DNA from 4 places in the Desulfosediminicola ganghwensis genome. Region 1 is predicted to be linked to each of the others. Evidence: riboswitches for the same ligand, from Rfam matches in the RefSeq annotation. Region 1 holds a riboswitch; each other region holds the start of a gene.

The links. Region 1 has a riboswitch for thiamine pyrophosphate ahead of FCL45_RS01450 (NRAMP family divalent metal transporter). Riboswitches for the same ligand answer to the same signal wherever they lie in the genome.
Region 2: linked by a shared signal. The riboswitch ahead of FCL45_RS13760 (thiamine ABC transporter substrate-binding protein) and the one ahead of FCL45_RS01450 (NRAMP family divalent metal transporter) in region 1 are both predicted to bind thiamine pyrophosphate.
Region 3: linked by a shared signal. The riboswitch ahead of thiC (phosphomethylpyrimidine synthase ThiC) and the one ahead of FCL45_RS01450 (NRAMP family divalent metal transporter) in region 1 are both predicted to bind thiamine pyrophosphate.
Region 4: linked by a shared signal. The riboswitch ahead of thiS (sulfur carrier protein ThiS) and the one ahead of FCL45_RS01450 (NRAMP family divalent metal transporter) in region 1 are both predicted to bind thiamine pyrophosphate.

The regions. Positions count from the first base shown of each region.
Region 1 covers NZ_CP050699.1:332,881-341,081, reverse strand. The annotation lists tRNA gene FCL45_RS01465 (tRNA-Leu) at 1-1, opposite strand, end outside; gene gltS (sodium/glutamate symporter) at 616-1,842, shown strand; gene FCL45_RS01455 (hypothetical protein) at 1,958-2,497, opposite strand; gene FCL45_RS01450 (NRAMP family divalent metal transporter) at 2,494-3,699, opposite strand; TPP riboswitch at 3,852-3,952, opposite strand; gene apaH (bis(5'-nucleosyl)-tetraphosphatase (symmetrical) ApaH) at 4,135-4,959, opposite strand; gene FCL45_RS01440 (Hsp70 family protein) at 5,542-6,819, shown strand; gene FCL45_RS01435 (PAS domain S-box protein) at 7,577-8,201, opposite strand, start outside.
Region 2 covers NZ_CP050699.1:3,242,176-3,250,376, reverse strand. The annotation lists gene FCL45_RS13770 (ABC transporter ATP-binding protein) at 1-522, opposite strand, end outside; gene FCL45_RS13765 (ABC transporter permease) at 574-2,289, opposite strand; gene FCL45_RS13760 (thiamine ABC transporter substrate-binding protein) at 2,583-3,632, opposite strand; TPP riboswitch at 3,759-3,868, opposite strand; gene FCL45_RS13755 (hypothetical protein) at 4,106-4,360, shown strand; gene FCL45_RS13750 (molybdopterin-guanine dinucleotide biosynthesis protein B) at 4,452-5,006, opposite strand; gene FCL45_RS13745 (TraR/DksA family transcriptional regulator) at 4,990-5,331, opposite strand; gene FCL45_RS13740 (amino acid permease) at 5,552-8,131, opposite strand.
Region 3 covers NZ_CP050699.1:1,253,006-1,261,206, forward strand. The annotation lists gene FCL45_RS05350 (enoyl-CoA hydratase/isomerase family protein) at 1-521, shown strand, start outside; gene FCL45_RS05355 (epoxyqueuosine reductase) at 1,211-2,044, shown strand; gene FCL45_RS05360 (sugar phosphate isomerase/epimerase family protein) at 2,151-2,933, opposite strand; gene FCL45_RS05365 (TetR/AcrR family transcriptional regulator) at 3,413-3,988, shown strand; gene FCL45_RS05370 (acyl-CoA dehydrogenase family protein) at 4,131-5,900, shown strand; TPP riboswitch at 6,188-6,302, shown strand; gene thiC (phosphomethylpyrimidine synthase ThiC) at 6,358-7,686, shown strand; tRNA gene FCL45_RS05380 (tRNA-Asn) at 8,059-8,134, shown strand.
Region 4 covers NZ_CP050699.1:4,984,883-4,993,083, reverse strand. The annotation lists partial or broken gene FCL45_RS25425 (enoyl-CoA hydratase/isomerase family protein) at 1-171, shown strand, start outside; gene FCL45_RS21475 (surface lipoprotein assembly modifier) at 335-1,555, opposite strand; gene FCL45_RS21470 (transferrin-binding protein-like solute binding protein) at 1,579-2,469, opposite strand; gene FCL45_RS21465 (GlsB/YeaQ/YmgE family stress response membrane protein) at 3,539-3,787, shown strand; TPP riboswitch at 4,143-4,237, shown strand; gene thiS (sulfur carrier protein ThiS) at 4,343-4,543, shown strand; gene FCL45_RS21455 (thiamine phosphate synthase) at 4,545-5,138, shown strand; gene FCL45_RS21450 (thiamine phosphate synthase) at 5,203-5,829, shown strand; gene FCL45_RS21445 (thiazole synthase) at 5,909-6,688, shown strand; gene thiH (2-iminoacetate synthase ThiH) at 6,698-7,828, shown strand; gene FCL45_RS21435 (HesA/MoeB/ThiF family protein) at 7,825-8,201, shown strand, end outside.

The DNA.
Region 1 (8,201 bases):
CAACAATAGCGGCCCTGAATATCGTAGTTCAGAAGGGTTTTGTCAACACTTTCTTTTGCAGATATCTGCAAACAACCGAGGGGCAGGTCTGGAATTGCAACTATTACCAGATAGCCCAAAACACAGCGCCCCTGCCATACGACAGAATTTTAATAAGATACTTAAATTCTCAATTCTATTTTGAAGAACCTTCCTGCTGATGCCGCGGTTGTCTGGGGCGCGTTGTTTTTGGTCCGTCGGCTTTTTCAGGTGCCTCGATGATGGGATGCCCCATAATAAAAGGTGATCCCACTCAATGTGTGGAAGGTGGTTGAACATATTCTCCATATTACTAGGGAGGGCCACAAACTCACGTGACGATCCTGACTATCCAAGGGAGGGGCAGGCTCTTCGACCAGAAGTGCGTTAGGCTGCGTGCGGTGAATGAGGGCTTTCTTCTTGATTACAGACACTCCACTGTGCGACCATATACTTTGGGTGCGAGCTGGTTGGTGTATCGCTGAAAGAGGTCAGAAATCCTTTGAGGTGTAATGTGGAGCGCTGAGGAATATACATGAACACTCCGAGCGACAGGCAACGGGAGATGACAAAATAAGGCTGGGGGCCAGGCAGATTATGGAATTCGTCGACGGGGTTTTGTTAATAAAATCATTTCTGACGGTTACAATCGGTATTGTCATATTGTTTCTGGGTAAACGGTTAAACGATGCTGTGGAAGTCCTGCGGGAATACAGTATTCCCGAGCCGGTCACAGGAGGCCTGATCTGTTCTGTGTTGATAGCAGTCGTCTATCTGGCGACAGGGGTGGAAATTGAGTTTGACCTGGCGGCACGGGACGTCCTGCTGGTCTATTTTTTTACGACCATAGGTATAAATTCGAGTCTGAAAGATCTGCTTAACGGTGGTAAGCCGCTCATCATCCTCCTGGTCATAACCATCGGGTACATGTTTGTACAAAATATCACCGGTCTCAGCGTGGCGAAATTCTTTAGCTTGCAGTCCCAGGTTGGCTTGCTGGGTGGATCTATCTCCCTTATTGGCGGGCATGGCACCGCTATTGCCTGGGCGCCGCGGGTGGCGGAGGGTTATGCAATATCCAATGCCATGGAAATCGGCATTGCCTGTGCCACTTTCGGCTTAATACTGGCAAGTCTCATGGGAGGCCCGATCGGTAAGTTGCTTATTACCCGCTATAACCTCAAGCCGGCAGTGCAGGAGGCAATGGATGTCGGGGTGTCAGATGAAAACAAAGCTGATGAGAAGATAGACTATCTGGCATTTCTCGATTCGGTGCTGGCAATTCATGTGTGTATTATCTTCGGCTTGATCCTCAATGAAGCCATAGGTAAAGCGGGCCTGCAATTGCCTCTCTTTGTCACCTGTCTTTTCGCGGGTATCATCATCACGAATTGTATACCGGAATCATTCCCGAGGTGGTCGGGGACCAGATGGCCAAGCAGAAAACCCTCCATCGCCCTGCTTGCAGATATTTCTCTTGGCACATTTTTAGCCATGTCACTGATGAGTATGCAATTATGGACTTTGGTCGATTTAGCCGGACCGATATTAGCCATTCTGGCTGCGCAATTACTGGTTGCAGTGCTGGTTACTCTTTTCATCGTTTTCCCGGCAATGGGCAAAACATATGATGCCGCTGTCGTCTGTGCGGGTTTTGGCGGTATTTCTCTCGGCTCGACTCCAACCGCAATGGCAAATATGTCCTCGGTTTCAAAGCGTTATGGCCCGTCTCATTTGGCTTTTGTCATTGTGCCGCTGGTATGCGCATTCTTTATAGATCTTGTGAACGCGGTGATGATTCCGTTCTTTTTATCAAACTTTTAGTTCTGGGTCCGGAAGGGGAGGGGCAGGCCTTGAAATGAGGTGCCAACTGTACCACCTGTGTACTAGTTTCCTCTTCAGTTCAGGCTGTGCTGTATGGGCTCATGAGAAATTTGGGCTAAAGCAGGATCACCTGGTCGCTGGCGTCCATCAATTTATCGGATAGCCGTCTTTCCCGCCGGGTCAGGTCTGACTCGGCGAAAGTTGTGCCATAGTAGGCGTTGATGATCCTGGTGGCACTCATCTCCAGCGTCTTGAGAAACAGCTCAAGGCTACCGGACTGCAGATAGAGGGTGGCATCATTGATAAAAAGGATGTCACGTCTGTCTCCCCTGAACTCTTCTAACAACTCTTCTATTTTTCGCGCATTTTCCGTGGCCAGCTGCAGGGTGTGGGCAGCGTCCCGGCCCATGGAACGCGGGGCGGCAATGTCGGCGGTCAGATAGAGAACCGGGTTGCCGGAATCAAGAGCAAGCTTGCCGCCGATTCCGGCAACCGTTGCCGGGGCCAAATCTAGAACAGCCATCTGCCGGCCATAGCCTGCCTCTAAAAACCGCTGCAGAATCAGGCCGGTTTTGGTGGTCTTGCCTGAATTGACATCTCCTGCAATCAGCGTCTGCCGGTTGAGATACTGTTCAATATGGTCAGTTGTCATCATGCGATCCCGATTTTGGTAAGCAGAAACCGTACCGCCAGAAATGAGGTGACCAGCAGGGTGAGGCCGCCCATCAGGTTCAGCAGTGCTGAATTTCGCAGGCTGACGTCAGACCTGTTCAAGAGGTAGAGAATGATCGCAATGATCAGAGGGGTGCCGGTAAGGCCTAAAGCCAGCATCAGGGGCAGGAGCAGGAAAAAGCCGCCCTTTACGAAAGGGCCGAGCATGCTGACCAGGCAGCCTGCTATTATGGCGGCCGCAAAGCGCTTGTCCCTGACATCCAGCTCCCATCCCATCTTGTCCGAGATAAAATAGGCCCCGGCCATAAAGGTGGGAGAGAGGGTGGTCAAGGTGGCGCACCACAACCCGATCATGAAAATCTTCATCGCATTGTCCCCCAGAAATGGCTTGAGGGCCAGGGCCGCGTCCGTGGCACTGGTTACCGCTATGCCGTTGGGATGGAGAACCGCTGCCGCCACCAGAAAAATGGCCACACTGTAGAGACCGAGGGCCAGGCCCATGGAGGTAAAGGTGTCGAACCGGGCCAGCGAAAGCTCGCTTTGTTTCCAGCCCCTGGCATTGGTATTGTACGTATGCATGCCGATAATGGTGACATGAACGGCTCCGCCCATGATAGCCGCCATCATCATGGCCGCGTTGAGCCCCCCGGGGAGATTGGGACGAAGCCCCTGAACAATGCCAGGCAGAGAGAGTTCCGCCATAAAGAGCGTGGCCACAAAACAGGCAACGACAAAGATCACCAGAATTTTACAGAGCGTTTCAAATTTCCGGTATCCCTTGCGCACCAGAAATACCGAGATCAGTATGCCGTACAACATGCCCCAAAATGGGGTGTCCACGCCGGTAACCAGAGAGGTGATGCCCGACAGCGCGCTCATGAGCACCATGGCCGCCAGCCAGGTTGCCAGCAGCGCGTCTACGGTGAGCACCCATGCCCAGCGTTTCCCCAGATGTTTTTCCGTTGCGGCAATAATCCCCTGACCTTCAAGGATGCCTACCCTGGCTGCCAGATACTGTGCGGTGGTGCCGAATACCGCACTGAGGATCACTACCCACAGCAGCTGGTACCCATAGCTGACACCGGCAATGGCCACGCTGGCTAATGTCGCTGGCCCACAGGCAACTGCGCTGATGATCCACGCGGGACCCATCTCTCTTGCATATCGAACGTACTTGACTGGCATGGGATCTTCTGTTCCTTAAGTTCTGGAGAGTCAGCAACGGCTGCTCCGGTTTTCATGAACGCTCTTTTCTTTCAGGTAAAATGGTTCATGATAGCGAGACTGTCTAAGGAAGGGGAAGCTTTCTACGATGCCGGAAAGAACATTCCAGCGGGAAAAGCGATCTTCGAATTTCTTGCGACAGTGTGAACTGTATCAAGTTCGATGGGTATGATCTCAGCTCTGCAGACATTGCAAAACACCCCAATCGGAACGTGGAATTACTAATGATTTATCAACTAAAAAGCAAATCATTTTGAATCATGGGCGGCAACCAGCGGGCTAGCTGACCGATGATTCTGAGCTGGCCTTGTTTCTTGCCCGGATGCAAAACAGCTGATGCGCTGGGTGGTGGCGCTGTCTGAATGGTGCAGTCTTAGCAGATGAGCGGTGGCTGGTTTATTGCGGATTGGCAGAAAGTGCCGGTTGCCGGAAATAGTGTTGATCTTCCCAGCGCAGCATGGTCAGGAACCTGCCCCAGACACAGCCAGTATCCAGCCCGATGACGTTGTTATCATTGTCGTGGCATCCTTCCAGGGAGGCCCAGTGGCCGAAAATCACTGTTTTTTCCAGGGCGATACGTTGAGGTGAGGCGAACCACGGATGCAGGCCATTGCCGTTGATCTTGCCTGGCGACAGCTTGCATCTCATATCCAGACGTTGGTCGCTGAAGCAAAGACGCATCCGGGTGTAGGCATTAATGATATACCGGTATCTCTCTATACCCGATAACTCTTCATCCCAGGAATCGGGTTGATTGCCGTACATCTGTTCAATAAGCCATGGCCAGTTTTCACTGCGTAACAGGTTCTCGATTTCCCGCGCATTGTCTCGGGCTGTCGGCAGATCCCATTGGGGGGAGATCCCGGCGTGACACATGACAAATTCATCATGCTCTGCCAGCAACGGTTGTTGACGCAGCCAGTCAAGCAGTTGATTTTTATCAGGCGCGGTCAGGATCGGGGCGGTTTTGTCTTTGGGCCTAGGTGGAACAAGGTCGAGGGAGACCGCGAGCAGGTGCAGATCATGATTGCCTAAAACGACGGTTGCACTGTCCCCAAGACTGTGCACGAATCGTAATGTTTTCAATGATTCAGGGCCCTTGGCGACTAGGTCGCCGGCGAACCAGATACTATCCTGCTGTGGATTGAAGGCTGCTTTTTCAAGCAACAGCTTGAGTTCAGCAAGGCAGCCTTGCACATCTCCCACAATATATGTCGACAAAATAACCTCACTCAGTTGGAACCGTTGAATAGCGCCGGGAAGAAGTGTTCGATTTAAGACGCAAACATCAGGCCATGTACATTACGCAGGACACATCGCCCTGACCTTATTTCAAAGGGTGTTTCTACAGCATTGCTGCCAATACTGTAAACAGATTAATCATTGTGGACGGGATGAGGATGGAGGGTGATAATCAAACGGAGTCACAATCAAACACCAATCAAACACAATCAAATAAGGTCAGACCACGATATAAATTTATAAAGCTACCAAAAACCTGTTTTGTCTCCGGTAGATGGCTTGAACAGAAGGCGACGTGCATAGGTCTGCACTATTCAAATAATCCTTATTTTTCTTGACTTGTTTACCGCGTCATAGTGTAAACAGCCCCTTCTGTTTTGCAGCTACTAACATTTGCACACGACATCGCCCATGTAAGGCAGTGTTCCGGGTTCACTGTGTCTGCAAGAAAAATTGAGGACTATGCCCATTTTATGGGTGTGTTTAACATATCATTATTGATTCGAGCATTTGTGAAACCGCTTATCAGCGGAAATGCCAGTACGTAAAGGAGTTATGGTAATGGGTGCAATATTCGGCATCGATTTCGGCACATCGAATTCAGCACTGTCAGTAAATATTGATGGGCAGACAGAAGCAATTGAGCTTGATGAACACAACACCAACACAAAACTTTTACCATCAATTATCTTCTATGATTATTTCGAAAAAGAATTCCTTTTCGGCCAGCAGGCAATTGAGCGATATATAGAAACTGATGCGGAAGGCAGATACATTCAGTCTGTGAAAACATATCTGCCAGATCTTAACTTCAAAAGCACCGACATAGCAGGCACCACACATTCACTGGAGCAGCTCGTCAGCCTTGTACTGAAACACATAAAATCGAAGGGCGAAAACCATCTTAAAAGTGAGATAACCGATGCGGTGATTGGTCGCCCTGTAGTCTTTTCAGAAGACAAAGAGAAGGAAGAACTGGCCGAGAAGCGCCTCCTGGATGCTGCACGACTGGCAGGATTCAAAAATATATATCTGGAATATGAGCCGGTTGCCGCTGCAAGCTTTTATGAACAGACATTAGACGCTCATCAGGAGCAGCTCGTTCTCATTTGTGATTTTGGTGGTGGTACTTCAGATTTTTCCGTTCTTAAAGCCTGCGGCAGAAATAAAAAAAGTTACCTTGAGAGAAGGAAAGATATCCTCTCTCTCGGCGGCTGTACTGTTGGCGGTAACACCCTTGATTCAAGCCTGATGTGGTCGGAGGTCGCCAAAACATTCGGTAAAAATGTCAAGCTTTCCTACCCCATGACCAAGAACGTGGTCAGTATGCCCGGTTCGATAATGAACAGACTGCGAAAATGGCATTTAATTCCGCAGCTCAATACCCCCAAAACGATGAGATATCTGCATGAAATAGAACGGTTTGCCGACGAGCCACAATGCATTCGGAACCTCATTTCATTGATTGAGCACAATCATGGTTATTCACTGTTTAAGGCGATTGAAAAAGCGAAAATTGAACTTTCCGGCAGAGAGCAGACGGTGATTGAGTATAAAGACTACAATATTTCAGTCCACCAGCCGGTTGCCATCGCTCGATTCAATGAGACCATAGCAAACGACATCGAGCGTATCATACACTCGATAAAGACCACGGTCAGCAGCGCCGGTCTCGGTAACAACCAGATAGACAAAGTGATGTTGACAGGTGGAACATCAAATGTCCCTCTCATTAACAGCTATCTCACCGCCACCTTCGGAAGAGAGAAGATTATCAATACAGATGCGTTTACCAGTGTTGGCCAGGGGCTCGGCTTTTGCGGCAATCAATATATGTAGTTCATGGTTTGTAACAAAAAGGGGCAGAGTGGAATTACTTGTATCAACTCGTGTAATTTTAGTCAGTCCCTTTTAGATTTGCCTCCATCAGGTTAAACCGGTGCCATCACAATTGTGATTGTCACCGGCTTTTTTGAGTTGTTCGCATTTGTTATGCTCATAAGTAGGAGTTTATTACGTGTCAGCTGAGAGTCGCAAGCACCACATTGCAGGGGGAAGCTGGGATCCACAGTGAGTTTGTGCGTAGCTCTCATCTAAATTCGTTTGCGTCCCAGTGCGGTCTATACGCAGTTAATCATGGAAATCATAAGCCTGGAGAACTAGAAATCACTGATGATAGCTTGCATAAACTTCGGGTTCGGCACTTGCAATACGCCGATTCTAAGGGATTAAAATTATCATCGACCAGGTTTTAGTCCTTGTTCTGGTACTTTCTCCAATAATTATTGTTGGAGGTGTGTTGGGTAATGCTCAAAATAAAAGAGTATCGCAGGAACTTTTTCGCCTAATTGTTCTAGCGCTAATGTTTTTAATCGGTTTACGACTTTTATGGCTTGCATGATGTGAAAGAGCGTGAATCCGGAGGTGAACCGCAGGGGGTATAAATAAGACCAGCAGCCCCGGTTATCTTCTGCTCTTTGACTGTTGTGCACGAGATGGGCAAACCATGACTGCAATTTAAGGCAATTCCGTAAGGATATTTAGAAACCTTCCTCACATATCGGGTACGATCCTTTCAGCAGCTCCGGGCATGAGCCTAGAGCTTCGTTTGTAAACCGACATATTTTTGAACAGACGCATGTAAGAAGTTGGTCTCGACTGGTTTGGTGATATAGTCGTTCATGCCGGCTTGGATACACTTCTCTTTATCGCCGGCCATTGCAGTTGCTGTCATCGCAATAATTGGAATATTCGCCTTGCTCGCGATAGGGTTGGCGCGAAGTGTCCTGGTTACATCTAAACCATTCATACCCGGCAACTGGATGTCGACAAACGCGATATCGTAATCCTTTTCCCCTATCAGCTTTAAACCTTCCTCTCCGGTTCCAGCCTGGTCAGTTTTGCCTCCGATTTTCTCCAACATAGACGATATGACGATTCTGCTGACATAATCATCTTCGATGATCAGGGCATTAAAAGAACCGATGTTTTTTGTCTGTTCCAGGGAATTAAGCAAAGAAACGTTATCAGCACTCTGCTCCTGAAGATAAAATGGTAAGTTCAGGTAAAAGCTTGTTCCCACCCCTTCCTGGCTGGCAACGCAGATACCGCCCCCCATCAGGAGAACAAGCTGCTTGACAATAGCAAGGCCAAGCCCCGCTCCCTGTTCGCCCGTTTTGCTCTTCATTTGGGTGAAGAGGTTGAAAAGATTGGGGATATCA
Region 2 (8,201 bases), 2.7 Mb from region 1:
ACGATCTCTTAAGGTCCTGTCCAGTGAACCCAGCGGTTCATCAAGAAGCAGCAACTCCGGTTCCGGCGCAAGGCAACGGGCCAACGCCACTCTCTGGCGCTCGCCGCCTGAGAGTTGATCTATCCGTCTATTTTCAAAGCCGGATAAACCAACGAGCACCAGCATAGCTTTTACTTTTTCTTGCACCCTTTCGTGTTCGAGTTTTTGCATCTCCAACCCGAACGCAATATTCTGCCAAACTGTCTTATGCGGGAAAAGCGCATATTCCTGAAACATCATGCCAATTTGACGTTTATGTGAAGCAATTGGCTGCAGGTCTTTTCCATTATAGAGAATGGTCCCTGACTCCTCCCGTTCAAGGCCCGCGAGAATCCTGAGCAAAGTGGTTTTACCTGAACCGGAAGGCCCGAGAAGACAAAGGACTTCTCCCTTTTCCAAAGTAAAACTTACACCTTGGAGTACGTTTTCATCGCCATACCGGCTATTTAAGCTAGTCACTTCAAGTAATTTAGAGGTTTTCATTCTAGTCCTTACCTTGTTACTTTTCACTACAACCCTCTCCGGGCAACCGGATCACCGTAAAGCATTCCGCAATCGATCGAGTCTTGCAATCAACCAGAATCCCGAGCAAGTCACCAGCATCAAAATCGTGCTCATAGCCATTGCCTGCCCGTAATTCATCTCACCAGGCTGGCCCAGAAATCTGAAAATTGCCACAGGCATTGTCGGAGTGTGCGGTCTGGTAACAAAAGCTGAAGCGCCAAATTCTCCCATCGAGATAGAAAATGCAAAAATAGCCCCAACCAGAATTGCCCGCCTGATTATCGGCAGATCAACCTGAAAAAATACTTGAGCCGGTGATGCACCAAGCATTGTTGCTGCTTCCCGAAGCGATTGTGGTATCTGCCTGAGTTGAGGCAAAATGCAGCGAACCACAAAGGGAAATGCCACCAGGGCGTGAGCAATTGGCACCAACGCCAGCGAATCACGCAAATTGAGGGGTGGCGCATTTAAAGTAATGATATAGCCAAAGCCCAGCGTTACGGCAGAAGTTGCAAGGGGCAACATTATCAGAGCGTCCCACAATGTTGTGGAAGATTTGTAACGCCTGATTGAAGTTACAATCTCTTTTCTTCTACCTTGATCAGATGCCAGAAAAACCGAGGCCATGAGCCCAAGCACAACTGCAATCAACATTGCTCCAATACCAAACCCAACACTGTTGGCTACAGCCTTGATCGGCTCAACGAAAAAGACTGAGTGGGCCTCGGTGGAAAACAGCGCTGAATAATAGACCAAGGTCAATCCCTCTTGCCCCGTAAACGAGCGCAACACCAATGCCATCAGGGGGGTTACCAATAGCAGCAACATAATGCAGACATTACCGATGATCATAAGCCTGGCAAAAGAAGTTACGGGGCGCACAGCGCCCCCTGCCACAGAGGCAGAGTAGAAAGAACTCTTCGATTTTGTGTCAAGCCTGGCGTATATCCACATCAGGATAAAATTGATAGTTATCTGGATGAGCGATAAAGCGGCAGCCATAGGCAGGTTAAACATCTGCACAGCCTGACGATATATCTCGACTTCGATAGTGGCATAACCTGGGCCACCAAGAATGAGAACCACCCCAAAGCTGGTGAAACAGAAAATAAAAACCAAAAGCCCGGCGGACCCAATAGCGGGCAGGAGCAATGGCACGGTAACCCGTAAAAAAGTCTGCCAGGGTGATGCCCCAAGCATCCGCGCCGCCAAACGGAGATTAGGATCGAGACCGGCCCAGTAACTTGATACAATGCGGACAATCAGTGAATAATTATAAAAAACGTGAGCGAGTAGAAAAAAATAGACAGTCTGGTCGAGCCTGATTGGAGGCACGCTGAAATTAAACACATTTATCAGCAAGTCATTCGCCAGCCCATTCTGCCCCAAAAGTGCCCGAAAGGCTGCGGCAACAACAACGGTTGGCAGCACGAAAGGAACCGTCATGACTGCCTGCAGAAGACTCTTGCCGCGAAATTGGTATCTGGCAAAGATATAGGCTGCAGGAAGGGCAATCAGCAAAGTCAGCAAGGTGGAAAGTGCCGCCTGCCAGATGGTGAACCAGAGAATACGGAAATAAACAGGACTGGCGACCAGTTTGGCAAGCCTTTCAGGTTGCCAGCTGCCCTCCGGTAAAAAAGAGAACAGCACGATCTTGGTTAACGGATAAAAATAGAACAGTGCCAAGAAAACCAGAGGCAGGGAAAAAACCAGCCACCGCAGCGAATTTCGAGATTGTTCATTCACCAGTACAACCCCAGTAACAATATACCTTTAACCAGCATTCCCCATGACCACTATGTAAATTTCACCAACATGCAGGTTATACAACCTGCGTAGTCAAGATGTCGCCAATGCCCTGGAGCCAATCCCCTTGCACTGCTCATTAATCTAATTTTATTCACATTTTCCAATCAAACAGGCTGCCTGAATCTGGTGCAACGAACTCCGCGCTTTCCTATACCTGTGCCGATGAGATATCGGGGTTATGCTTTAATGACTGGTTGTTTTAAAGACTACTCGAGACCCAACATCCGTAATTATCGCAACATCACGTTTGTCCAATCCTCCAGCCATTTTTCCCTATTGGTCTCGATGGCTGCGGGATCGACCTTTAACGGTTTCTCTGCGACTTTTGAATACTTTATAAATATTTCAGGAAGATTAGCTTCGCTGTTGGCCGGATAGACAAACATTTGCAGGGGAATGTCCTCCTGAAACGTTTTGCTGAGCATGAAATCGACAAATTTTCGGGCAACCGTGACATTTTTGCTCCCTTTCAGGATTCCCACAAATTCGATCTGCCTGAAAGCGTTGTCATCGGTCACTAATGCCACGGTTGGAGCCTCTTCAGGCTCAGTCTCAGCATAATATACAGTTGCCGGTGGGCTGGTAGCATAACTCACCACTATAGGGCGATCCCCCTCTGAAGCAGCTGTGAAGTGTCCGAAGTAGGCATCAGACCACCCCTGGGCAATCAGCACCTTATTCTCACGCAACTTCTTCCAGTAATTAAGATAATCGCCCTCGCCAAACTTGCCTATGGTTGCAAGCAGAAACGCCATACCCGGAGAGGACGTAGCCGGATTCTGCACTGCAATGAGGCCTTTATACTCCGCCCTGGTCAGATCTGTCAGGTCAGTTGGTGGGGCTATCCCCTTTTCCTTAAACCAGGCTTTATCGTAGTTGAGGCAAACATCACCATAACTCACAGGCAACAACCTGTTTTCATTATCCAGCTTTAATCGATCGGGGATCATTTCCAGCATGGGAGACTGGTACGGTTCAAAGATATCTGCACCGATAGCTCTGGATAGAAAAGTGTTATCTACCCCGAAGAAGAGATCCGCCATTGGGTTATTCTTAGAAAGGATAGCCTGAACAAGAGCAGCCCCGGCATCACCTGACTTTAAAAACCGAACAACAACGTCATTTTCTCTTTCAAATTCGGCAATAACTTCTTTACTGACATTAAAACTGTCATGGGTCATCAAAGTTAACGTCTGTCCTGCATGGCACCAGGCAGGCAAAATGAACACGAGAGCAAAAATTAACAATACTCTCTTCAACTTGCAAATCGCTCCATTCATACTTATTTCCTTTAAAGTGAAATTTTGCCCGGAGAAGCAGTTCTGATCTGCAGTTTTTACAATCAGATACTACTTTCGGGCAGAGGAGCGTGTGCAATAAAAAAAGCCACCCCCAGAGCGGAGATGGCTGAAAGCCACACTTTTCCCTCCGCCGGCATTATCCGGATCAGGTTAAGCGGTCGGGCCCTTTCAGACCCCTCTCAGCCTGGTTATTCCAAGCTCCCGCGTATCAACTTGTACTTACAATGATTGACCGTACGATTAATGGTATGTCATGCAGATTAAGCCGGCAACATAAAATTGAATACCTCAACGTATTCAGAGAGTAAACTGACTGAAGCAGTTACCTGCAGCCAATAAATCGGTCTGGAATTTGCATAACTTGTGACTACATATTATCTTCACATCAGCTACGCAATGAATTGCGACAGCTATGAGATACTCCCAAAATCAACTATACTACTTGAAACACTATGATTTTATCTGATATCTACGCGACCATTTATCAATTTATCGTCAGTTACCCCATCATTGCCGCCATTGTAGGAGTGGTCCTTTTGGTATTCCTCTGGCAAAAGCCGTGGGAATTTTTGCGTATCACTATACTGGTTCTGATAATTGCAGCCGCCGGATACTATTTTGCCTTACTGACAATGTCGGCAGATTATGGTTCGGACCAGAAACGAGCAATTACTACAGAGAGAGAACAACAGTTAGAAGCTAATTAGCCCGAATCCCTCATGCGCACTTCAGGCTAAAGAGAGCTCCAGGGTGATACGTACCACCAGACACCAAGCCGCCTTATTATTTGAAATTACCTCAAGGGATCAGTTGCCAGCAATTGCCATCTACGATTTCTATAGAATTGAGTTCAGAAAAACCGGAAGTGCCATCTGAAACCACCACCAGATTCGCCCTGGCAAGCTGCGCCAACGCCCTCGGTTTTATCTCGCCTGATACAGAACGCACAACAATATGAATAGCAGGATCAACCACCGACCTTAAACTGTTTGATTCACATACAACAAGCGCATTATCGGGAATTCTTTTCGAGAATTCCCGATACCCTGCCTCTATCCCTGCGTCATCACTTCTAAGATAGAACACTTTTTTCGCACCTGCCCGTAGCATACGGGAGGTATCCTTTGGACCATTAAGGCGATTTTCTTCAAACAGTTTTCCTTCAAGAAAATCACGGCTGTGATCCCCATGATAAAGATGCTCGTCCGGGAAAATAGCAGAGACCTTCAACGCATAGATGTCATATTCAGCTGAAAACGATTGTATCAGGCGGCAGACGAATTCGGTTTTACCAACATTTCTGCCGGCGCCACCAATGATTACCAGATTTTTTTCTCTAGATTTTTTCAGCACAGTGCACACAGAAAGGGTTGGCCGGGTCAATCTCGAGACGGCGACCTGCAATCTCTTCATCGTACATGGCACAGTAGCCAAACTCCCCCTCTTCAATTCGTTCAAGAGCTGCCTCAATGCGGGTAAGTTGTATCTCTCGTCGTCGCTTGCCTTCAAGTGCCATAGCTTGAGATTGCATGGCATCCATCCTTGAGAGGCGTCCTACAGTTGATTGATCCAATTCGACAGTGCGGGTGGAGGCCTGACCGGCCTTTTTCTGCCCGATCAACTCTTTCCGCTGCTGCAAAAGTAGTTCCGTCAGTTTGTCTATATCTATTCCACTCATAACCAGCTGCCTTTCTGGTAGCAATACCCCGATGAAAAATTCCACTCACTGAAAACTATCAGATCATAAAAAAAGGTTCGCACCTGTCTGCCGACCTAGGACAGTTCAGGTGCGAACAAGAGGTTTCAGAGTCAACGTCAATCGGCATCATAGCTGATTGAACACTTCTTGGAAACACCAAAGCGTAAGACCACCGGATGCAGGTTCTTGGTATCCTAATTCATTGGCGATCTACTCCGCCCCCATCTTCCGGATTATCGTGTTCTGTATTCTCTGCTTCATCGTCTTTAAGCTCTGAAGTTCCTCCTTCAGCTTCTTTGATTGCCAGATCGACTTTAGCCTGTTCACGAGCCATTCTCTTATCAGCAAGTTCCGATTTTTCACGTGCCTGCAGGGCGAGTCGCAACTGATCGACAAGATCCTGGTCGAGCGTTGAGCCACCGAGCTCTATCTTATCCATCTCCGTCCTGGCTTTAGCTGCCGCATCAGCAGCAGCCTTTTCAGCCTTTTTCAATCTTTGCTTCAGGCGGTCGAGATTATCCTGCGCTTCAGCAAGATCACCCGCCTCCCCTTCTTCCGGTTCTGCACCCAGATCGACTTCCTGTCCGGCCTGCACCAGTGCCAGCAAACCATTGGTGTGTTCGATAATCTGGACATTATCGCCAAATATATCAAATACACCTTCGCTTCTTATGGTAACCCCCATAAAGGTGAGTTCAGCATCAGCAGAATATTTTGAGATAGAGTGATGATTTGCATTTTCCACCAGGATCATTTCCGCATTGATGCGTGTTTCACCTATGGTTTGCTGCAGATCAGCAAGACTCTTTTCCGACAGGTCAGAATAATTGGTAGCCAGTACCCGAATGGTAGCACCATCCCACCGCTTATCTCTGGTAGTGAGATATGCCAGTAGCAACATCAGCCGGCTCGTTGCATCACCTCGCCACCAGACATCTATTCTCCGTTTTTCAGGCTCGACAAGTTCAACCTCATCCCAGCTACGCTGATCGCCTTTGAAAATTACAAGATGGCATCCCGCTCGATAACCACTCCTAAGATATTTCACATAATTCCTTGTGCGGGCAACGGAAGTATCATCTTTATCTTCAAGCCAGTTGAGGAGTATTGTGTTCGCTTTTATGGGACCTAAACCAAACGACTGAATAAGCACGTCCAGGGATAGTAGAGCATCAGGACTGGCAATTACTCGTGAGAAGATGTCAAGCCGGTGACTTTCCACTTCCCTTTTCAATTCAGCAGCCGCCTCAAGCCTCCTTTTACGACTTTGCGCCCCTTCTCCCTCAATAAATTGCACCACAGTGGTTAAACCACTTTTTCCCTCAAGCCAGCTTGCAAACTCAAGCAACCTTCCCCTTCTTTCCCTGGTGGCAGAGAAGGCCAGAATATATGGTCTCCAGTCCCTTGGATGATCAGGGTCCGAACCTGCCTCGAGAAGAAGAGACCGTACTTTTTGTAAATTATGGGAACGTTGACTGTCGGCCCAACGAGCCGGACGGGTGGTTCTCCGCAAATATTGATATATGGCAAAAAGAATAGCGATAGCCGCAATACCATATTCCCAATCTATGGCCAACATCACCCCCAGACACGCTGCGGCCCCGGCCAGACTGATGTTTTTATGGTACCATTTGAATCGCGGCCTGAAGGAAGGGCTGGAGGCTCCTGCTTCATAATAGGTTGCGTAATTCAGCAACCCGTAAGAAATCAGAAAAAACATCGAAACCAACCGGGCTATCAGGTCGAGTTCACCTAAAGCGATAGTTGCAAAAGCAATAGCAGCCGACAAAGCCACTCCTCTTTGAGGGTTGTCCGTTTCAGCACTGCCTTTGGCAAAAGGATTCAGAAAAAGGAATATTTTATCTTTGGCGAGGGATTGCAGTATGCGCGGCGCACCTAAAAATGAGGCCATGGCAGATGAAAGAGTGGCTGCAATGACACCGGCATCGATAAAGATACCCATGTACGCAATATCAGCCATCGCACCATAATCGTTCTGCAGTATAGTAAGCGGTCTGCTGGCTGCAAAAAGAATCGCTATGGTTACGTAAACTACAATGGACAGTCCTACAGCCACAAATGTTCCAAGCGGTAAACTTTTTTCAGGATATTTCAGATCTCCCGACATGCTTACCCCTTGGGTAAAACCGGTAACCGCTGGAAAGAAAATAGCGAATAGTACCCAGAATGGTGCGGCATTTTGTGGACGTGCGAGGTTTTTGGCCAACAACCCACTATCCCAGTTCGCTACTCCCCCGATATAAAATGAAGTCAGAGCCAGCACCAAAAATGCCATAACCAGATACTGAAACTTCGTGGCCAGGTCGGCACCAACCCAGGCTAAAAGGAACAGAAGAGCCACTGCAAGCGCGGAGATCATTTGAGGGAGACTTGACGGACCACCCGGGAAATAGCCAGCGACAACTTCACCAAACCCAATACAATAAAAGGCAATTGAGACCGACTGGGCAAGAAAGAGCACGAATCCCAGCGCCCCTCCAAACTCGAGGCCAAGGGTGCGTGAGATGAGGTAGTAATCGCCTCCACCTTTCACTTTGAAATTTGTGGCAATCGCCGCAAGGGAAAAGGCAGTCAGCACCGATATACTATTAGCCAACCCAATGATGAGCAAACCATACATCAAGCCTGTGCTACCTACCACATAGCCAAGACGCAGAAAAAGGATTATGCCGAGAATGGTAAGGATGGAAGGAGTAAAAACGCCGGCAAAAGTCCCTAATACGCCAACTTGCTCTGGCAAAGCATTCTTTGGCTGCATAGATTTTCCCTATTCATATTATCTTCATACCAGATAGTGCCACTACAACCTCTGGCATAATTTAATATTT
Region 3 (8,201 bases), 920 kb from region 1:
TGATGCAGAAATTTGCCGCAAAGGACTACGATACAATAAAAACCTTCATGTATGCGATGAACACAGTTTTCACACGTCTTCTTCTTATGCCGCTGCCTGTTGTTGCGGCCATTAATGGTCATGCCTATGGCAATGGGGCTATTATCTCCTGCGCCTGTGATTTCAGGTTCATGAGAAACGATAAAGGCTTCTTCTGTTTCCCGGAGGTGGATGTAAATATTCCGTTTCTGCCCGGTATGATTGCCTTTGTGAAGAAAGCTATCCCGGAGGCTCTTTTTAATGAAATGCTGCTAACAGGAAAGCGGGTTACGGCAAAAGAACTCGAACTGCACAACGTGATAATCAGCTCCAGCGAAAATCAGGATGAACTTTTAACACAAGCGATGAACTTTGCCGGGACTTTTAACAAACAGCGACCCATATTTGGTGAGTTGAAAAAACGCAAACATAAAGAGGTGGTTCGTGTCATCGAAGAAGAGGATCCGGAATTCATCGAACCACTGAACTTAATGATGAAATAGCCCTGTCCTGAGCGCCTTTTCGGGAAAGACCTCAATTTCTCAAAAGGTAAACATTCTGAGTATCAGGACTAGAGCGTGTATGGCTCAGAATGTGTTGCGGGAATACTCCTGCAACACATTCAAGATCCAATGCATAACCCTCAGCAGTAAAAAAGGGAGGCTTACTCTGCTCCCTCTTCGTTACTCCTTGTGTTAACAGAATTCAAACTACACGGCATGCTCTGTTATCATGTCAGGAGGGTGAGTATTGCAATTGTCTGGGATGCCATTTCTCTTGCTGTAACCGCTTCTGGACATGTGCCCGGTACTGGCTACTGCTCCAGTATCTTAATGCATTGCCATCACATGCTTTTTACCTTGAAGCGCACCTTTCTGTTCTTGGTAACAAAGATAGCTCATAAACAACTCAGTTCTGTTTCCAAATATGTACATCCTTAACTCCAGCGATAACCATGTGTTATTGAAATCAGACGATGATATGGTATAAATCCGTAAATTGAATAGCCGATATGCGAGCTGATGGAAAAGCTTATAGATAACAGCATAATCCGCCGAGCCTGTTTAAGTGCAATGCCGGTTGATCTTTTTTTTAGTAAAAAAAATACGAATCTCATGAGTTACGAAGTTTCCGGTGGAATGCCCCTTCGTGCTGTATAAATTGATCATGGAAGATAAGGAGGGGAATATCGATGGCCCGAAAAAATAGCTTTTGCCATACCGGAGGATTGGCTGGACTCATAACAGACAAGGCCAAAGCCTGCGGGGCCGATTTAGCGGGTATTGTAAATCTCGAAGAACTGAGACGTTCACCTTCTTATACAATAATTCCCAGGATTGGTTACTTCGGTGATGGCGATAAGGAAAACCAAAGAACGATTGTGCGGGATTCGGTGCAATGGCCGGAAGCAGCAAGATCAGCAATAGTGATAGCTATATATCATCCTGCTGAGAAACCTGAATTGGACTGGTGGGTTAGCAAAAACGGTTCCGTTGGAAATACTGAAGGGAATAGACTGCTCATCCGGGCAATGTCAAGTTTGGTGGAATGGCTTGAAACCGAGCAGCACATCGATTGCTTCAAAGTTCCCTATAATGTCGAACGTGGCGGTGTATTTATGAAAGATGCGGCTGTGTTGTGCGGGTTGGGTTGTATTGGGAAAAATAATATGCTGATCACGCCAGAGTATGGTCCCAGAGTAAGGTTGCGGGTCATCCTGTCGGCAGAAGACATACCCTCCACCGGTGGTCTGGACTTTGATCACTGCGGGGAGTGCAGCATGCCGTGTCGCAAGGCATGTCCCCAGGGAGCATTTTCGCAACAGGTTTACTTTTCAGATACCTTGGGTGTTGAATCGCTACCCGGCAGAAGTGGTGTATACGATAGAATATGCTGCAATTTGCAAATGGTTGAAAATGAGTCAAAAGCAGAATCGACAGGCGCTGATGAGCATGCAAACGGCGCAATGGAGCTGGTTCAATACTGTCGTAAATGCGAGCTGATTTGCCCGGTCGGTTCTGCCTGAATACTACCTGCGGAAAGGATTCAGGCCAGAACGACTACAGATGCATCTTTTCCGTCTTCGCGGCAACACTGCTTACCGATGAGTGGATTCGGGGCATGGGTTGCCGCTACCGGTTTTCGAGCATCGCTTTGATTTGCTCACGGCTATCAACAAGCATGTTGCGATTGGCATCGAACACTTCGAGAGTGAGGGTGTCGTCGTATCCGACGCCCTGCAGGCTCCGCACCAATTCATCAAAATTGACAGATCCTTCTCCAATAGCCAGGTGGTCGTCCCGTCTGCCGTGATTGTCACTGAAATGAAGATGGCCGATGCGGGCGCCATGCAGTTGAACGAATTTTTGCAGACGACTTTTCTGGTGGTCATGGATATTGGCGTGTCCGGTATCCAGCGTTAGTTTGACAGAAGGGAATAGCCTGAAGATTTCTTCAAAGTCTTCAGGTTCCACGCCCAGCAGGTTACGTGAAAACATGTTTTCGAGACAGATAGATATCTTCAAGTGCTGGCTGACGGTGACCATTTCGGACAAAAAATCAAAGAAATGCCCTTTGACTGTTTCCAGAATGAAGGAGCCCATGCCAATAACCATGCTGGGATGAAGGACAACCTTCTTCACGCCCATTTCGGCCGCAACGTCGAGGGAACGGAGCATTTCTGTAAATGATGCCTGACGGAGGCTTGCTGTGAGGTCGGCAGTTGTCACGAAGGTGGGCAGGTGACAGACTAATCCCAGCCCGGAATCTTTCAGAGCCCGGGAGATGGCTGCCTTGTTCGATGCCACGATACTGTGATGTGCCATGGGGGGATCCATGGCAAGCTCGAGATAGTCGAACCCCAACCGTGAAATTATCTCGATTTCTTCCAGTATCGGTCTGACTGGAAAATTCATGGCACCATATTGCATGTAACACCTCAGCTGAAAGTGAGAATGTCTCTGAAAGAATAGCACGCATAGAAGAATTTAATCCATCTGAGCGTTTAGTCCCAGCTATATATAGTAAAGCAAAGATGGCCTGTTAGAAAATCCGACTAGCTTCTTGCCACCCCAGGGTAAGATTTGTCAGGGGCAAGAGCAGTGCACAGGTTTTCAATCATCCATTGGATATCTCTCCCTATCTCTACGCAATAAAGTCTATAAAAGTGTAGACTGCTCGGCAGAGTGAACCTCCCCCCATTTTAACGGACACGTTGAATACGTATCATCTGCTCTGCAGGGGAGTGTTTCGGCCAACCATTCCTTCCTCCTTGTTGATGCAGGAAATGCCCGGCAATATCACTGGTCGGTTAATTCACTGTAATTGTTTTGATTAAAAATGCATTTGAGAAAATTCTTGCCATACATTTCAGGCTATGTTAACAGCTGTTAACATGATTGGAACAAAGCAAACAATTCTCCATGCGGCTTGCGACATTTATCTGCTTGAAGGCTATAAGGGCATGAGCATGCGCAAGGTCGCAGAGAAGGCGGCCATCTCGGCCACCGCCATCTATCGTCATTTCGAGAACAAGGAGGCCCTGCACCACCAGGTGTTGCGGGAAGGTTTCAGAACCTTCGATTCCTACCTGCAGCCGGCCCTGCTCGGCACAACCGGGATGGAACGTCTCGATCTCGCAGCCAGGCGTTTTTTCGCTTTTGCCACCGAGCAGCGGAAATATCATGAGATACTCTTTCTGACCATGGATCACACCGTCGAGCATAAGGTCAAAGGGGTACTGGCCAAAGACGCGACCGTAAGCCAGAAATTCATGGTGGAACGAATTCAGGAGTGCATGGCTGAGGGCAGCCTGCGCCGCGATGATCCGGAGGAGGTCGCCATGTTGCTGCTCTGCACCTGTAACGGCTTTTTCGCGCAGTATGTTTCAAAAAAGGTCGTTGATGTGCCGACGATAATGAAGGAAAAATATTGGCGGATGTATCAGCGCCTGCTGCATGGCTTGAAATAACAAGGATAAAGCGAAAATCGGTTCCATGCCGGAGCAGAGGCATGCTGATTTTTTTTTTAGCCCACAAAGTTAACGCTTGTTAACCAGTTTATATCAGCGGCTTGTTCATCAGTATCATCTATAACCTGAAGGAGGTATTGCCATGTTGCTCAATAGCGGGAATGCAAAAACCAACCAGGACTCAGCGCAGGATGAGAGTATCCAGGTAACCAGAAACCTGCTCCTGAACCCTAAAACTGTGTCCTACGAGCATCTTGACAGCGAATCCAGGCAACTGGTGCTGAAGACCATCGAGTTTTTTGAGACCAAGGGCAAGGAGCAGCTCAAGCACGACGATCACGAACGGGTCTGGTACGCCGACTTCCTCGAATTCTCGCATCGGGAGCAACTCTTTGCCACATTTCTTACTCCTGCCAAGTTCGGTGATGGAGCAAAACGTTGGGATACGTCCAGGAATTGCGCCATCAACGAGGTTTTGGGCTTTTACGGTTTGAGTTATTGGTACACCTGGCAGGTGACTATTCTTGGTCTTGGCCCCATCTGGATGAGTAACAACGAGGAGATTCAACATAAAACTGCGCGCCTCCTGGGAGAGGGTGAGATTTTTGCTTTCGGCCTCTCGGAAAAAGAGCATGGTGCAGATATCTACACCAGCGACGTCGGGCTTACCCCACAGTCTGATTCGGGCTGGCTGGCGAATGGTTCGAAATATTATATCGGCAACGCCAACGAGGCGGCCCTGGTTTCAACGTTCGGCAAGTTCAATGATTCCGGCGACTATGTCTTTTTCGCAGTCAACTCCCAGCACGAGAACTACGAACTCGTAAAAAATGTCATAAATTCGCAAAATTACGTCGCAGAATACAAGCTGAACGACTACCCCATCAGCGAGAATGACATTCTGGCCAGGGGGCGGGATGCCTGGGATATGGCGCTCAATACTGTCAACGTCGGCAAATTCAACCTCGGCTGGGCCTCAATAGGCATCTGTAGCCACGCCTTCCACGAGGCAATCAACCACGCTGCCAACCGCCATCTTTTCGACCATTACGTCACCGATTTCGTCCATGTTCAGCAGCTTTTTATTGATGCATATGCGCGGCTTACGGCCATGAAGCTTTTTGCTCTCAGGGCCATCGACTACATGCGCGTCGCAGGTACCGAGGACCGGCGCTATTTGCTCTTTACGCCAATGGTCAAGATGAAGGTGACGACCCAGGGCGAAGATGTCGTCAACGCACTGTGGGACGTTATTGCCGCCAAAGGTTTTGAAAAGGATATGTACTTTGAGATGGCTGCCAGAGATATCAGGGCGCTCCCTAAACTTGAGGGTACCGTTCATGTAAACATGGCGCTTATTATTAAATTCATGGCCAATTATTTTTTCAAGCCGGGCAGCTATAGCGAAACGCCGCGGCAAACTGCGCCGGTAAATGACGATTTTCTTTTCAGGCAGGGGGCGACCAAGGGCCTGGGCAAAACACGCTTTCACGATTATCGCACGATTTACAAAGAGTTCAACTCGCCCAACGTCAAAATTTTCAAAAAGCAAATCAGGCTGTTAAAGATCCTGCTGGTTGTCGGCAAGCCCAGCAAGCAACAGATCAAGGATTTTGATTTTCTGCTCAACCTCGGCGAACTGTTCACCCTCGTGGTGTATGGCCAGTTGATCCTCGAAAACGCCAAGTTGATGAAGATTGACCCGGCACTCATCGACCAGATTTTCGAGGTCATGATCCGGGACTTCTCGAAATTTGCCCTGCAACTCTATACCAAAGGCTCCACCAGCTTCATCCAGCAGAAGATCTGTACCAGGATGGTAAAACGCCCGGCAGTGAACCCGAAGCAGCTGCAGCACATCTGGGAAACGTATGTGTATAGCATGAAAGACCAGTACGAGATGAATCCATGATCTACGGCATAGCCTGATAAAGTGGGGGCAGGTTATCGCCCCACCTTTGTTTGAAGCAGGTGACGATAAAAGCTGGTGCCCGCGCCATTCGAGATCGGCCACGATTACAGTGGTCGATTATTTGTGGGAAAGAACTCTGATTGGACATTGGTTATTTTGTTTTGCAGGCCAGGTTCTTATCCACACCATCCTCAACGCTCTCCACAAAAGCTTGACCTGGCGAGGAGCGACTGGTAGTTTCCCGGGAAAATGTTCAATGCAACTGTCCATCAGAAAGAGTTGCATGCTTATTGACCTGGGGGAGTCTTCGGACTGAGAGTTTCGTTTTTCGTAGAATAACGAATCGACCCTTTGAACCTGATCCGGATAATACCGGCGGAGGGAACGGTCGAATCGTCCGCGGCATCCTGCCGCGCCCCGATCGAACCCTTCGATATCTTCACTATGGGGCACAACAATGTATAAAACACAGATGGAACTGGCGCGTGAAGGATACGTGACCGAGGACGTATCGATAGCAGCCGCAGAAGCCGGTCTCGACCCGGAAATACTTCGAGATCGAATCGCTGAAGGGACGGCAATAGTATGCCGGAACAACAGGCGAACGAGCGGAAAGCCGCTGGCGGTAGGGAAGGGAATCCGAACCAGGGTCAACGCTAATATCGGCACCAGTAAAGACGATACCTCCATTGAGAACGAACTTGCCAAGGCAAAAGCAGCAGTAGCCGCAGGTGCTGACGCTATAATGGACCTCTCCACCGGCGGACCGATCGATGAAATCCGGGCGGCAATCATTGCCGAAACCGATATCTGTATCGGTTCCGTTCCTCTTTACCAGGCAGCATGCGACACCGTTGTTCGAAAAGGAAAAGCCATCGTCGATATGAGTGTGGATGATATTTTTGACGGTATCAGGAAACATCTTGAGGACGGCGTCGATTTCATCACCGTTCATTGCGGTGTTACCCGGGCAACACTTGAGAAGATGGACAACGAGGGACGCATCATGGAGGTTGTCTCCCGCGGAGGCTCCTTTACCTGCGCCTGGATGCAGCACAATAATGCGGAAAATCCCCTGTATGAATACTTTGACCGCTTACTGGAATTGGTAAAGCCTTATGACGCAACTCTGTCGCTGGGTGACGGTTTCCGCCCGGGCTGTCTTGCCGATGCAACAGACAGGGCCCAGATCCATGAGCTGTTGACCCTTGGTGAGCTGACGCAGCGTGCCTGGGATGCCGGTATACAGGTGATGATCGAGGGACCTGGCCACGTGCCGCTTGACCAGATCAAGACCAACATCCAGTTACAGAAGAGACTCTGCCATGGTGCGCCGTTCTATGTTCTCGGTCCCCTGGTGACCGATGTCGCACCAGGCTACGATCACATAAGCTGTGCAATCGGCGGCGCTATAGCGGCAAGTGCCGGTGCGGATTTTCTCTGCTATGTAACCCCCAGCGAACATCTCTGTCTGCCGACCATAGAAGATGTGCATGAAGGTGTTATGGCAACCCGCCTAGCGGGTCACGCTGCTGATATTGTAAAAGGTATTCCCGGTGCGATGGAGTGGGACAACAAGATGTCACGGGCCAGAAAAAATCTGGACTGGGAAAAACAGTACGAACTCGCGCTTGATCCAGATCTGGCCAGAAAACGAAGAGGTGCAACAGCAGAGCTGGCAGAAGCCCATGGTGCGTGCACTATGTGTGGTGAATTTTGCGCGTATAAAATGATGGATCAAAGGAAAGAAGCAAGCAAGGCTACGGCCTGCAAGTCAGCTCAATAACAGCGGAAGTACTAGCTTTTTAATATCATTTTCGGGACAGAGCCGAATGGAGTTCCACTGTTCGGCTCCGACCTTGGCACCAAACAATAAAGCCGCAATCTGAACAGTCTGGGGATTGGGGTTTTTGTTGTTTTTATCAGTAACCAAAACGAATCGAGTTACAGGGCGCATTTTTTTCCTATTTCCTGCCTGAAGCCAGTATGTACAGCGGTTGTTGGGGGCTACTTTGCATGCTTTGGTGTGAGAAATTGAAAAGAGAGAGTGAAAAAACTTGCAGCCATAAAAAAAATGGTGTAATTTGCCCTCCCCTGTCTGGGGGTGCAACGTTTTTTCCAGGATAAATCCACGTATTAGTGGAGTTATTTCGACTAATCCTCGGTAGCTCAGTTGGTAGAGCAGGTGGCTGTTAACCACCTTGTCGGCGGTTCGAGTCCGTCCCGGGGAGCCAGTGTCCACTCAGCCCGATTCCGGAATCGGGGTGTTTTTCATATAGGCCAGAGGGGTTTCCCCTGGCC
Region 4 (8,201 bases), 1.0 Mb from region 1:
GAATTTGCCCTGGCCTGCTATATGCGTTTTGCCGCTCGCGGCAAGGCGAAGTTTATGCAGATGGAGGTTGGCATGGGCATTCTGCCCTGCGGCGGTGGCGCTTCACGCATGGCACGGCAGGCCGGGCTTGGCAGGGCCCTGGAAATCATTCTGGGCGCACGGGATTTTGACCCATCCAACCCCATTCTACTGAATGATTTCCGGGGGCTTGCCAGAAAAACAGCCGGGCCGGCTGAGGTAAACCTTGTGTAATGCTCTGGTGCGGGATGGATCAGTGGCGTGGTTGATGTTTCAGGGTGAATCAGAGTTCTCACCGTGATTCATAAAGGCAGGATTATCTGGTGAAGTTTGTGATGAGCGCAACCTTGGAGTAGTTGTAGTAATCTATGTTGGAATAGTTCTCCTGATAGGCGATACCAACTTCAGGGGTATAGCCGAATATCTGCAGGTTGCTTTTAACTATTGAAAAGCTGATCTTGATAATATCATCGTCTCGGGTTTGTCCCCAGAAAGGATCGGTTCCCTGGTAGGTACGTTTGCCGAAAGACAACGATGGGCGGAGTTCCAGGGAATCAATAATGGAGTAATAGAGAGTCGCACCTATTGAGCCCCCGTAATATGTATAGGCCTTTTCATCAGTGTGGGAACCTTCGAGATAGAGATCCGCAGTCCAGCGGATCTTCCCGAAGTTTCTGGTGCTAAGGCTGGTTGTGAGAGTTGTATTGACCGCATCGAGATAACTTGCGTCTATGACTTTGAGATAGCCTAGTTCGAAGTCAAATTTAAGGTCGTAATTTAAAAACTTATTTGGCGAATATATGATATTTCCATATGGGTATTCATAAAAATGATCACCAGCGTAGAAGTTTTCATTGAGCCCTGCCTTAAATCGCATTTCAGGAAATGCTGGAGGTGTAACCTGAATTCCCACGTTCGCGCCGAATCTATCGAAATCACCTCCTTCATAATCGGTAAAAAAAGCGTCTACATATGTGACCAACCAGTTATCATCGAAATGGGCACGGGCAGCTCTCAGTGAATAATTGATTCCCCAAATTTGTTCATTATTCTCAGGCTCAATAACCTCCATGGGCTGTCCCAGGATGGTAATAATTTTTTTGTCGGTGAAATTACAGGGGTTGCTGTCACTTACCAGGGCGAAATCGAGGTGTACAAAGCCAAGTCGTGAGTCTATCTCATCAAGATAGACATCAATGTTTCTTCTGACGGCCCAGGGGATGTTCGGCCTGTCCAGTACGCTGTTAAAGAGTTCTCTCGCTGATCGGTATTTGTGATCCAGGTAGAGAGCCCTGGCCAGTTCGAGCTGAACCCGAGGGCTTGGTGATTGCTGGGCCAGGGCCTGAAATATCTGAACTGCGGATTCGGTGTTCCCCTTGTTGAGCTCCACAAGACCAACCTCAAAGAGAACCTGCAGTGGGTCTGTTGCGTCAGATTGGAGAACTACCTTTTGCGCGGCGACAGCAGATGCTGGAAAAAAGAAGCCTCCGCTTCCCAGTAAAAGCATAGCCAGAAAAAAGAGGCTTTTGAATGTCATAGAGCAAATTTCAATTTATTGACTTATTTTACTGCTCCAAAGCTACCAACATATCCTGAATCGCCTGATGTGCTAACCAATGAGAAAACTCCACCGGCTTCCTCAGCATTTGGCCCGTAAAACTTTCCTTCTGCACCGCCTGTAAGTCCATTATCCGTCGTTAATTGCCCTGAAAATTTATTGGATCCCTCACTAATACTTAAGGTATTTTTGGTTATATCAAGGTCTGAAGCATCGGTGAATCCACCAGTATCGGCCAAATTGTACTTTTGAGTATTACTTGTAGTGAAGGTTACATTTCTATTCTCGAAATCTGCGGTAAGTTCCAAATCACTTTGCGTAAGAAACGGATCGTCATATCCCGTATCTATATAAAAACCAGTTGTTGATCCATTAAATGTCGCACTTCCTGTCGAGGGGATTGCGCTGTCAGGCGTTAGTGTACCTATTGTGATTGCCTCAAAAGACCTGTTGGAATCGTCAACTTTGTTAAACCATATACCAAAAGTCTGATAGTCGAAGCCTGCATTATATGGATCTGAAAATGCTCCCAGCTTGGATCTATCGTCGCTTAAAACAAGTATCACTGAATTATCTGTGATAGGGTTTATTGTGCCGGAATTATCATTCCAATCAATGGTTCCCTTAGGGGTGGTGACTGACACACTTTGCACATCGCCATTGGAATTATATTCAATTTCTGCTGTGGAATTAGAGCTGATACCTTGGTCTGTAACGGTAACAGTACCGTCACTTATCTCAACATCAAATCCGGCGGATAATCCTGATTCAGAAAAAGGTTGGGGGGCTATGTCATTGGCTGTATCGGTTGAACTGCCGCCACCGCCACAACCTGTCAGAGTCAAAAGGCCCAAGCTGCAGCTAACAACTGAGAAAGCCTGTAAAAGTTTCATTTCATATTCTCCCTCTGTTTTATTTGGGTGTTTCTATTTTCCACGGTCCTTTTAAGGTCTTTGGGGGTGCAAGAGCAATGGAGGTTTTGGCGGATAATGCTCTCTTTATATTGTAGTTCGTGTAAATAGTCGTAGATGCTCTTGATAATAGTTAGGTGTAGTTATATTTATAACAAATTGATGTAGTGTCAATGTAAAATACGGCCTACTTGTTAAACGGATTTAAGTTGTTAGGCAACTATCGCTTGAATTGCCTCGAATTGCAGGTGGTTTGATGGTTGTGTAAGTGACGGAAAAATTTTAAAAAAAAATTATATTGCGATTGAACCTCAGATTACGATTTGTGATGGGAGATGAAAGGGGGGGAGGAAGGACTACATCACCGCCATCTTTGGTTGCAACGATTTTACGATGTAACATTCAGCGTATGAAGTGAAGAACAGATTGAATTCAATGTTCACGGTGTAATCGCCTGCCATCTCACGCCTAACTCCTGACCAGCTTTTGCTGAGCTTCAGAGCTAATCTGAAAAATATCAAGAGAGGTATCGCACGACAGGTCGAAAATGTGGTGTGGTTCGTGGCATGTATTAAGGGTCTATTATTAGAAAGGCTCTGGATAATCGAAATTGGGCCCATTGGTGTCATACCGTCAGATTCGAAGTGTGAGACACCCGGAGCCAAAGCTGGTTTCTGGCAATTGAAGACATGACTCGGTAAAAAAGGCCCGTTGAAATAATTTTTCTTTACTGCATCATTACCGGTGTTACTCCTCCTCCGGAGTGGCTCTAGGTTATGTAATATAGCAATCTCATAGTATTATTTCTCGATATAGGCTGGTGGCAGGGAATTGCAGTGTTTTATCAAATGTGCACTGGCCGATTCTGCCACTGGGGTATGACAAATGCCTGCTGGACATGAGTGAAAGCGTTTTTAATGTTAGGCTATGTGGGCAAGCTTTTGCTCTTTCGTGATAATAGCAAGATGGGACTTGTCGAGACGTGAGTCCTCTACATCTATTTCGAGAAGTCATTTCAAATGAAAGTGGTGCTAAATTATGGAGGCAGGATATGGGTATTCTCTCTTGGGTTTTCCTTGGCCTGGTTGTGGGCTTGTTAGCGAAATTTATTATGCCGGGGGCTGATCCCGGTGGCTTTATCGTAACAATTATTATCGGAATTGTAGGTGCCTTTGTGGGTGGCTTCATTTCAACCAGGCTTGGCTTCGGCACCGTAACCGGTTTCAACTTCTCCAGCTTGCTCATAGCTACTGGTGGTGCCGTTTTATTACTTTTAGGGTATCGAATGATAAAAAAATAGCTTGTCGTAGTTGCCGGTTCATTCACACATCAATGTGATGCCCCACGCCTCACTCCCGGCCAGTGGTTGCTGGTTCTCAGGGGTAATCAGAAAACATTTTGATGTATATACAGGCTCTTAATCAATGTTATGATAAAGGGCCTGTTTTTCTTTGTAGTTATAATTTAGAAAATTTTATGCGTTACAATTCAGAGAGAGTTGGAGGGGCCATGGATCCATATCCATGGCCCATTTTGGGTTAAAATTTTAAGTTTGTTGAAACAAATAATTGTAAGCCAGTCCAATTTCGCTCATCAATTTGTGTCAGTTTTTTTCGAGCTTTCTTTTGCTCTATACAGTAATAAACAAGCTACATTTCAAAGAACAGGGGTGCCCGTGGATTACGAGCTGAGATTATACCCTTAACCTGATCCGGGTAATGCCGGCGTAGGGAATCATTGTTTTTCTCCACCTCCTCCCCCCCCCTCGATTTGAATTGTGTTGGTCTCTGTTTTTCGCCTTTTGCGGCAAAGTTTGTAAGCTATTAACATTCAGCACAATGAATAAGAGTAAATCATGCACGTTGTAATTAATGATCAGAAGTATGCGCTGGCCGAAGAGGCCACCGTAAAGGATGCTCTGCATTTGCTGAATATGACGGAAGAAGGTCTCGCTGTAGCCGTCAACTATGCAGTTATCCCCAAGAATAATTGGCCAGTCCATGTGCTGTCTGACGGCGATGTGGTAATGCTTGTTATGGCGACTCAGGGGGGCTGAGATGAAACTGCTGGTTATTTCCACTCCCGGTTTTGATGGTGCGGAGACAGAGACAATTAACGCATTATTTTCAGCAGGTCTTGAGATTTTACACCTGCGTAAACCTGGGTGGAGTAATCTTCAGATGGCTGAGTTGCTGGATGGGATTGATCCGGCTCACCACCCCAGGATAATGATCCATTCCAATTATGATTTGTTGGAAAAATACCAGCTTCGCGGAGCTCATCTTCCCTCCAGATCGATTCATCCGTGTAGCACCACGCCTGCTTACAGTCGCAGCAGGTCCTGCCATTCCATAGAAGAAGTCGAGTGTTTGGCCGGTATCTATGAATATCTCTTTATCAGCCCGGTTTTTGATTCGGTGTCCAAGCAGGGGTATTTGTCGGCAGTTTCTGTTGATGAACTGCACAACTGTACGAACAGTTCCGGCAGAAGACTGGTTGCCCTGGGGGGTATAACTGCACAAAAGCTTCCTGAACTTTCCTCCAGTATTTGCTGGGGTGCTGCCGCTCTTGGCACTATCTGGCAGCATGAAGGAGTGGTCGAGCGGGTAAGTGCTTTTCGAAATTTGCAGAAGATTGCCGACCGAATCTGAGCCACGATTCTGTCTGGTCGCTATGATTAGAGTACCTTAAATTTCTTATAAAAATAGAATTATTATGATTGCTGGAAAAATTCAGTTTATTACAGACCCACGCCCTGATTCCAGTCTTGTGGAGCAAGCGGAGGTCGTTTGTCGCGCAGGGATAGATTGGTTGCAGTTTCGTTTTAAAGATGCCGATCGGGATGAGAAGCTTTCAGTAGGTAAGGAGGTGGCCGAGATTTGCCGGAGTTTCAAGGCAACATTTATGGTCAACGACGACATTGAGCTGGCTGCGGAACTTGGTGCCGACGGCGTTCATCTCGGCCTGGATGATGGTGAGCCTCAAATGGCCAGGGATTTGCTCGGTAGCTCGGCGATCATTGGCGGGACATGCAATACTTTTGCAGATATTGAGCTGAGACACAAGCAAGGCGTCGATTATATCGGGCTCGGGCCGTATCGATTTACCTCAACCAAAAAGAATCTGAGCCCGACTCTTGGGCTTGAGGGGTATCGGACCATAATGCAGGAATGCCGGCGGCGGGGGATTACAACTCCAATTGTCGCCATTGGCGGAATTGCGGTTGAAGATATCGCACCGCTTATTTCTTCAGGTGTCCATGGTGTTGCCATTTCATCACTCATTCTTGATGCCGAAAATCCCCAGAGCAGGATAGCTGCCATCAGGCAACAGGTTTCATAAGTTTACGCAGCATTTTTTGTAATCCCAAAATCATATATGCGTATTATGCGTGGTTACTCTATATCTCAGGAGAAGAATCGTGAGTGGAAGTTCTTTGAAAATAGCAGATTGCACATTTGAGTCTCGTCTTTTTACGGGAACCGGCAAATTCGCTTCAAACAATCTGATGCGCAATGCCATCATCGCGTCGGAGAGTGAGTTGGTGACGGTGGCGCTGAAGCGTGTCGATCTGGCAGATAACAATGATGATATTTTGCGTCATCTCGATCATCCGAGGCTTCAGTTGCTGCCAAATACTTCTGGCGTGCGTAATGCCAGGGAGGCTGTTTTTGTGGCCCAGATGGCGAGAGAGGCACTTGGTACCAATTGGCTGAAACTAGAAATTCACCCCGACCCTAAATACCTGCTGCCTGATCCGGTTGAGACGCTTCTGGCTACCGAGGAGTTGGTAAAACAGGGGTTCATCGTTATGCCATATATCCAGGCAGATCCTGTTCTCTGCAAGAGGCTGGAAGAGGCCGGGGCGGCAACTGTTATGCCCCTAGGAGCACCAATTGGCACCAATAAAGGTATCCAGACTGCAGAGATGTTGAAAATCATTATCGAGCAATCACAGGTGCCGGTTGTGGTTGATGCGGGAATAGGGGCTCCATCCCATGCCGCGTATGCAATGGAGCTTGGTGCCGATGCTGTATTGGTCAATACCGCAATTGCCGTTTCACTTAACCCGGTGCAGATGGGACAAGCTTTTAAAATGGCGGTTGAAGCCGGTCGTATGGCATATGAAGCGAGACTGGCAGAGGTACGCGACAATGCCGAGGCGAGCAGCCCCTTAACTGCCTTTCTTGATAATGAGTAAGGGGGTGTTATGAGTTTTTATGATGAATTAATCCGCCATGACTGGCAGGCAACCAGCGATTCAATTGTTGCTAAAACGGAAAGTGATGTGCGGGGAGCCCTGGCCAAAGAACGTCTTGGGCTTGATGATTTTAAGGCTCTGATCTCCCCTGCGGCTGCGCCATTTCTCGAAGAGATGGCCCAGCGCTCGATGCAGCTTACCCAGAAAAGATTTGGTAAAACCATCCAGCTCTATATTCCGCTCTATCTTTCCAACTACTGTACTAACGGTTGTGTCTACTGTGGTTTCAATTGCAAGACCGCCATAGGTAGAAAGAAATTGAATATGGAGGAAATAAGACAGGAAATCGAGGCGATAAAGAAGCTTGGATATTCCCATATTCTGCTGGTCAGTGGCGAGGCGCCCCAGGTTGCGGACGCCGATTATTTTCTTAAAGTGCTCAGGGAAATTGGTGATGATTTTTCCCAGTTGGCAATTGAAGTGCAGCCGCTTCAGCAGCACGAATATGAAAAGCTGGCAGCAGCAGGTCTGAATTTTGTCTGTATCTACCAGGAGACATACAACCGGGAAAAATACGGCGAATATCACCCTTTCGGCAGTAAGGCGGACTTTCGTTACAGGCTGGAAACTCCCGACAGGCTCGGCAGGGCCAGGATTCACAAAATTGGTTTGGCCTGTCTTCTCGGGCTGGAGGATTGGCGCACCGATTCCTTTTTTACAGCCATGCATCTACATTATCTGGAGAAGACGTACTGGCGAACCCGGTACTCTATTTCCCTGCCCCGGTTGCAGCCGCATGCTGGCGGTTACGAAGCAAATCATCCTATCAATGACAGGCAGATGGTCCAGTTGATCTGTGCATACCGGCTCTTTGCCCCTGAGATGGAAATATCTATTTCCACCCGTGAGGGAAGAAGGTTTCGTGATAATGTGGTTCGGCTGGGGGCTACCTCATTCAGTGCGGGTTCGAGCACCGAGCCCGGTGGTTATGCCAATCCCGGCGGTGAGCTGGAGCAGTTTACCATAGATGATGACAGGAGCCCGGCAGAGGTCGCAGAGATGATTCGAGCCCAGGGGTATGAGCCGGTCTGGAAAGATTGGGATAGCATAATGACAGCTGGTGCAGAGGAGAAGGAATGATATTGTCGGAGCAGGAAAAAGAGAGATATGCCCGTCATATTATCCTGGATGGCGTCGGTGAAGCCGGTCAGCAGAAGTTGAAAAAGGCCAGGGTGCTCATTGTGGGAGTAGGGGGCCTCGGTTCGCCGCTGTCTCTATACCTGGCAGCGGCAGGGGTTGGCACGCTCGGGCTGGTAGACGATGATCTGGTCTCAGTCTCGAACCTGCAACGGCAGGTACTCTATTCGTCAGAAGATGTCGGCCACTCCAAGGTGAACGTTGCCAGAGAAAAGCTGCAGGCACTCAATCCGCATATCACCATCAGGGCGAATGAATGCAGACTCCTCGAAGAGAACGCTCTGGAGTTAGTTCAAGATTACAATATTATAGTGGA